DNA from 2 places in the Novosphingobium aquiterrae genome. Region 2 is predicted to be linked to the other one. Evidence: predicted binding sites of a transcription regulator. Region 2 holds the regulator's gene; the other holds the start of a gene.
What was found. The regulator LexA, encoded in region 2, represses DNA repair genes until DNA is damaged. The targets are predictions, from matches to a motif close to GTTCCNCNCTTGTTCT.
Positions count from the first base shown of each region.

Region 1: a site for LexA is predicted at 1,575-1,590, ahead of uvrA (excinuclease ABC subunit UvrA). Genes of this name have one in related genera too.

Region 1 covers NZ_JBHLTL010000001.1:369,970-373,386, reverse strand. Annotated here, with positions in the region: gene ACFFF7_RS01900 (hypothetical protein) at 1-1,198, opposite strand, end outside; gene uvrA (excinuclease ABC subunit UvrA) at 1,603-3,417, shown strand, end outside.
Region 2 covers NZ_JBHLTL010000004.1:284,884-288,300, reverse strand. Annotated here, with positions in the region: gene ACFFF7_RS07355 (ComEC/Rec2 family competence protein) at 1-1,774, shown strand, start outside; gene lexA (transcriptional repressor LexA) at 1,768-2,457, opposite strand; gene moaC (cyclic pyranopterin monophosphate synthase MoaC) at 2,584-3,057, opposite strand; gene trpC (indole-3-glycerol phosphate synthase TrpC) at 3,217-3,417, opposite strand, start outside.

The DNA.
Region 1 (3,417 bases), on a different contig from region 2:
AGGTGTCCTTGAAGGCGGTGCCGGTGATGTTGTTGTTGTTGGCGCTGCCATCCAGCCGGATCGTGTCGTTGCTCGACCAGTTGGTGAAGTTGGTCGACGCGAAGGTCCAGTTGTTGGTGATGTTGATATCGATCGAGTCGACGTTCGCGGTGCCCTCGATCGTCCCGGTCTGCGCATTGGCGCTGACCAGGGTGTCGGAGACGGTAAGCTTGAGGGCACCAGTCGACGACCGGATGGTTCCGGCATCAAGATCGAGGTTGGTGACCTGCATCTGGAATCCGCGCCCGTCGAGCACCGCACCGTTGACCAGTTCGGTCCCGGTAATGTTGGAGCCGTAGAATGCTGCACCGGCCGAATAGGCGTTATCGAACCGGATCGTCGCGCCATTGAGCCGGAACGATCCCGAGCCTGAAACGTCGGCGGCGGAGAACGCCATGGCGATCGTGCCGTTGTCCACGGTGTTGCCCAGGGTCAGGACGCCGCCGGATCTGTGCCCGAAGTTGCCGGCCAGGGTCAGGGTGGTGCCGGTCGGTGCCATGATCTGGCCACTGCCCGCCGTGCCAGTATCGCTAAAGCTAGTTCCGGTAGAGTTGGTGAGGGTGCCGCTGGTCCGAAGGATGGCGTTGTTGTGAATGAACATGTTGGCGGTGCCGAACACGCCGCCGTTGAGGCCATAAAGCGTTCCGCCTTCGATCGAGATGATACCGCCGAAGGTGGTATTCGAACTGCCCAGTAGCAAAGTGCCAGCGCCAAGCTTGGTCAGACTGCCATTGCCGATGATCGGCGCGTTGATCCGCGCCGTGGTGCCGGCAGTGGCAACGTTGAACTCGGTTTCGTTACCGATCTGCACCCGCAATCCGCCGAACGAGCTGATCTCGAACTCGCCGCCACCGACCGCGGTGGTGACGTTGACCCGGGAAACCCCGTTGTTCAAGGCGCCCGCATCGAAGGAAAGCGTGGCAACGCCGGTGCCGGTATCGGCCAGCGAGCCTTGGAACAGCACATCACGCGCGCCGGTGCTGGAGATGTTGAGTGTGCCCACCGTGACGGTGGCGTTCTCGGTGAAGGTTGCAATCGTCGCGCCGGTTCCGCCGACAATCACAAAATCGGCAAGTGCGCCGTTTCCGTTCGGCACGCCGCCGGTCCAGTTGGCGCTATCGGTCCACAATCCGCTGTTGACGTTGTTCCAGGTAGGCATTGAGCTCACTCCCGCTTTGTCGTCAGGCGGGGATGTCAGTCAACGTATCGTCGGGGCACCTATGCCCGCGCGGTCGCTGGATTCCATGCCCCTGGAAATTTCTCTCATCGGATCGATCAGTCCCGCGATTTCCGGCAGGACCAGGCGACGAGTTGAGAATTATTATGTCACGGGCGACCTTGTCGAAGTTCAAGCAAAGCCCCCCAATTTCGTCAAGCTGATTCAGATTCGAGTCGATTTGCGTCCCCTATGTGCCTGAGCGGCAAGGTTCTGAAGCATCAACGCCGGCTTTCTTGCGCCGCACCCGCCTTGCACTGCGCCGCCCTCACGCCCATCTTGGCGCGGTGGCAGCGCCCGCCGCCGCCCTTGCGTCTCACGAACAAATATGGAACAGACTGCGCGCCATGTCGCTTAGCAAGATCGTCGTGCGCGGGGCGCGCGAGCACAACCTCAAGGGCTTTGATGTCGAGCTGCCGCGCGACAGCCTGATCGTGATCACCGGGCTGTCGGGCAGCGGCAAGAGCAGCCTCGCTTTCGATACGATCTATGCCGAGGGGCAGCGGCGCTATGTCGAGAGCCTGTCGGCCTATGCCCGCCAGTTCCTCGAGATGATGCAGAAGCCCGATGTCGAGCATATCGACGGGCTGAGCCCCGCAATCTCGATCGAGCAGAAGACCACCAGCCGCAACCCGCGCTCCACCGTCGCCACAGTGACCGAGATCTATGACTACATGCGGCTGCTGTGGGCCCGCGTCGGCGTGCCCTATTCGCCCGCCACCGGGCTGCCGATCAGCGCCCAGACGGTCAGCCAGATGGTCGACCGGGTGATGCAGCTCCCCGAGGGGACGCGCGCCTATCTGCTCGCCCCGGCGGTGCGCGGGCGCAAGGGCGAGTACCGCAAGGAACTGGCCGAGTGGCAGAAGGCCGGCTACACCCGCGTGCGGATCGACGGCGAGATGTATGCGATCGAGGACGCCCCCGCGCTCGACAAGAAGTACAAGCACGACATCGAAGTGGTGGTTGATCGGATCGCGGTGCGCGAAGGCATCGAGACCCGGCTCGCCGACAGCTTCGAACAGGCGCTCAAGCTAGCCGAAGGGCTGGCCTATATCGACCTCGCCGACGGTGTGGTCCCGGGGCGCGAGGGCGAGGAGACCGGGGGCGCGATGAAGGGCGCCGGCGTCCCGGCCAACCGCATCGTCTTCAGCGAAAAGTTCGCCTGCCCGGTCTCCGGCTTCACCATCGAAAGCCTCGAGCCGCGGCTGTTCAGCTTCAACGCGCCGATGGGCGCCTGCCCGGCCTGCGACGGGCTCGGGGAGAAGCTGCTGTTCGATCCGCAGCTTGTCGTCCCGAACGAGGCGCTGAGCCTCAAGCAGGGGGCGGTGGTGCCCTGGGCCAAGAGCAACCCGCCGTCGCCCTATTACATGCAGGTGCTGGCCAGCCTCGCGGCCGAGTTCGGCTTCAGCCTCGACACCCCGTGGGACCAGCTCCCGGTCGAGGTCAGGATCGTCATCCTCCACGGCACCGCCGGGCGCAAGGTGCCGCTGACCTTCATCGACGGGCGCAAGAGCTACACGGTCGAAAAGGCCTTCGAAGGGGTGATCGGCAACCTCAACCGCCGCCTGCTGCAAACCGAAAGCGCGTGGATGCGCGAGGAGCTGGGCAAGTTCCAGACCGCGCAGCCGTGCGAGGTGTGCGAGGGCAAGCGGCTCAAGCCCGAGGCGCTCTCGGTCAAGGTCGCGGGCGCGGACATCTCCTCGATCACCCGGCTCTCGGTCGCCGCCGCGGTCGACTGGTACGGCCAGCTCGACGCCCAGCTGAGCGACCAGCAGCGCCAGATCGCCCGCGCGATCCTCAAAGAGATCAACGAGCGGCTCGGCTTCCTCAACAACGTCGGGCTCGATTACCTCAACCTCGACCGGACCAGCGGCACGCTCAGCGGCGGGGAAAGCCAGCGCATCCGCCTCGCCAGCCAGATCGGCTCGGGCCTCTCCGGCGTGCTCTACGTCCTCGACGAGCCGAGCATCGGCCTCCATCAGCGCGACAACGATATGCTGCTCGCCACGCTGCGCCGTCTGCGCGATCTCGGCAACACGGTTATCGTGGTCGAGCATGACGAGGACGCGATCCGCACCGCCGATCACATCGTCGATCTCGGCCCGGGCGCCGGGGTCCACGGCGGCGAGATCGTCGCGCAGGGCAATCTCCAGGATATCCTG
Region 2 (3,417 bases):
GATCAAGGTCCGGCTAAACCTCGATCTCGACAGCGACCGCATCGCTCTGGTCGATGGCGCCGTCGTGCGCTTGCGGGCACGGCTGGTTCCGCCAGCGCCGCCGATGCTGCCCGGCGGATATGACTTCGCCCGTACGGCGTGGTTCTCGGGCCTGGCGGCAACAGGCAGCGTGCTAGGGCCGGTGTCGATTGTCGCGCCAGGCGACAACGGCGGTTGGCTTCAGCGCCTGCAACGAAGCCTGTCGCGCCATGTCCGCGCCAACCTGGATGGATCGGCAGGCACTATCGCGGCCGCTTTTGCCAGCGGCGACCGCGGGGCGATTGCCGAGGCGGACGAGAACGCGATGCGCGATGCGGGACTTACGCATCTGCTGTCGATCAGCGGCCTGCACGTCAGCGCGGTGATCGCTGCGACCTATGTGCTGGTCTTGCGATTGCTCGCCCTGATGCCGTGGATCGCGCTCCGCCTGCGATTGCCGCTTGTTGCGGCGGGGGGCGGGGCGCTGGCCGGGATCGGCTACACCTTGCTCACCGGGTCCGAGGTGCCAACGATCCGCTCGTGCATCGGCGCTCTGCTCGTACTGGCCGCACTGGCGCTGGGGCGCGAGGCCTTGAGCATGCGGATGATCGCGGTGGGGGCCGGCGCGATTCTTCTGCTGTGGCCTGAAGCCCTGGTCGGGCCGAGCTTCCAGATGAGCTTCGCCGCAGTGATCGCGATTGTCGCGCTGCACGGCGAACCGCGGATCCACGCCTTGTTCCAGGCGCGTGAGGAGCCGCTGTGGGCCAAGGCGCTGCGTCAGATCGGCTCGTTGCTTCTGACGGGCGTCGTGATCGAGTTGGCCTTGCTGCCGATTGGTCTGTTCCACTTTCATCGCGCCGGGGTGTACGGCGCACTTGCCAATGTCGTGGCGATCCCGCTGACGACCTTCCTGTCGATGCCGCTGATCGCCTTGGCCCTGCTGTTCGATGCCATAGGCGCCGGCGCGCCGTTCTGGTGGCTGGCTGGCAAGTCGCTCGATCTGCTGCTGGACCTGGCGCACTGGACCGCCAGCTGGCCCGGCGCGGTGACAATGATGCCGGCCATGGGCCGACCAGCGCTGGGACTGTTCCTGCTGGGTGCTTTATGGCTGGCACTCTGGCGCGGGCGCGTGCGCCTGCTGGGTCTGATTCCCGCCGCCGCCGGGACTCTGCTTCTGACCTTGGCCGAGCCACCGGACGTGCTGATTTCAAGCGACGGCCGCCATGTCGGCGTGACGGGCGAGGGCGAAGCTTTGCTCGTCCTGCGTGACAGCCGCAGCGACTTCGCGCGCGATAATCTGGCCGAACTGTCCGGCATGGAAGGCGAGATGCGGCTGATCGCCGACTGGCCCGGGGCGCATTGCAATCCCGATTTCTGCGCGATCACGCTGAGGCGCGGCGGACGCGACTGGCAGCTGCTGATCGGGCGCGGCAAGGACATGGTCGAAGAACGCGCACTCGCGGCAGCGTGCGAACGCGTCGATGTGGTCATCGCGGCGCGCTATCTGCCGCGCTCGTGCAAGCCCCGCTGGATCAAGGCCGACCGGCGGATGCTGGACCGGACTGGCGGTTTGTCACTCGACCTGGAACGGGTACGATTTCGTACGGTTGCCGAAGATGAGGGTCGCCATGGCTGGTGGCAGCCCGCAGCCCGGGCCTACGCCTTTGCTCCGAAGTCGAACGTCACCGGCAATGGCAAGGCGCCACAACCTTTCGGTGCGGCGCCGCGCATAGAACAATCCAATGCCACTCAGTGATAGCGGCGCAGCAGCCCTGCCAGCTTGCCCTGAACCACCACTTCGCGCGGATCGTAGATCTGCGGCTCATAGGCGGCATTGGCCGGATCGAGGCGGACCCGGCCATGCTCCCGGTGCAAATACTTGAGCGTCGCTTCCTCGCCGCGGACAAGGGCAACAACAATCTCGCCATCGCGGGCGCTGTCGGTACGGCGGATCAACGCATAGTCACCGTCCAGGATGCCCGCATCGATCATCGAATCGCCCGACACTTCCAGCGCGTAGTGTTCGCCCGCACCAAGCAGGGCAGCCGGCACCGGCAGCATCGCCGCGGTCTCCATCGCCTCTATCGGCACGCCGGCGGCAATCCGGCCATGAAGCGGAATCTCGATCACGTCATTGGCCGGGGCAGGGCGCGCTTCCGGCGGACGGACCACGGCAGCGGTGCTGTTGGTATTGGCCGCGCGCGGTGCCGGCTTGGCTCCGACATCGTCGGGCTGACGCAGCACTTCCAGCGCGCGGGCGCGATTGGGCAGGCGGCGGATGAAGCCGCGTTCCTCCAGCGCGGAAATCAATCGGTGCACGCCCGACTTCGACTTGAGGTCCAGCGCCTCCTTCATTTCCTCGAACGAGGGGGACACCCCGGTCTCTTCCAGGCGGACCTGGATGAAACGGATCAATTCGTGCTGCTTGCGGGTCAGCATGCGCCTGTCACTCCGATGGAACGGGTGGAACATCCCAGCGATGTATCCGCACCGTTCAGTGAACGAATGCGGAACATCTAAGCAACGAAACGAATCGCGTCAAGCATTTCCGCCATTTCGGCGCAATCACCCGTCAGCGCGCCAGGTCCCCGATTTGCCGCCGCGCTTTTCGATCAGGCGCACTCCTTCGATGACCATGGCTTTGTCGATGGCCTTGGCCATGTCGTACAGCGTGAGCAGTGCAACCGACACCGCGGTCAGTGCTTCCATCTCGACCCCGGTGCGCCCCGTCAGCGCGGCGGCGGCGCGCACGATTACGGCTTCCGCGCCCAGTTCGAAGTCGAGGGTAACGCTATCGAGGGCCAGTGGATGGCATAGCGGGATCAGCTCGGCGGTCTTCTTGGCCGCCATGATCCCGGCAATACGCGCGGCGGCAAGGACGTCGCCCTTTGGCACGGTGCCATCGCGGATGGCCGCCAGCGCCGCCGCATTCATAAGGATGCGGCCCTCGGCGATCGCGCTCCGCGCTGTGTCGGCCTTGCCGCCGATGTCGACCATGCGCGCCTTGCCCGACTCGTCGAGATGGGTGAGCTTGTTCATGCTTTCAGCCGATCATATGAACGACCTGACAAAATGCACAGGGTCGCGAAAATGGAAAAACGTGCTCTCTGCCGGACCGGTTGAAAAACCGCGGTAATAGCAAGGGGAGGGGTGCTGGGCATGCCTTGCCTGTGCCAGAAAGCCGCGCTGTAGGACAGTCTAACCCTGCAGCAGCGACCGGGTGGCTGCGGCAAGGTCGGCCTGGCGCATCAGGCTTTCGCCGACCAGGAACGTGCGTACGCCGCGCTCCGCCAGACGGAGCAGGTCGGCGTGGTGGTTGATCCCGCTCTCGCTGACCAGCAAGGTGCCTTCAGGAGCGAGCGGCAGCAACCGTTCGGTCGTCGACAGGTCGGTGACGAA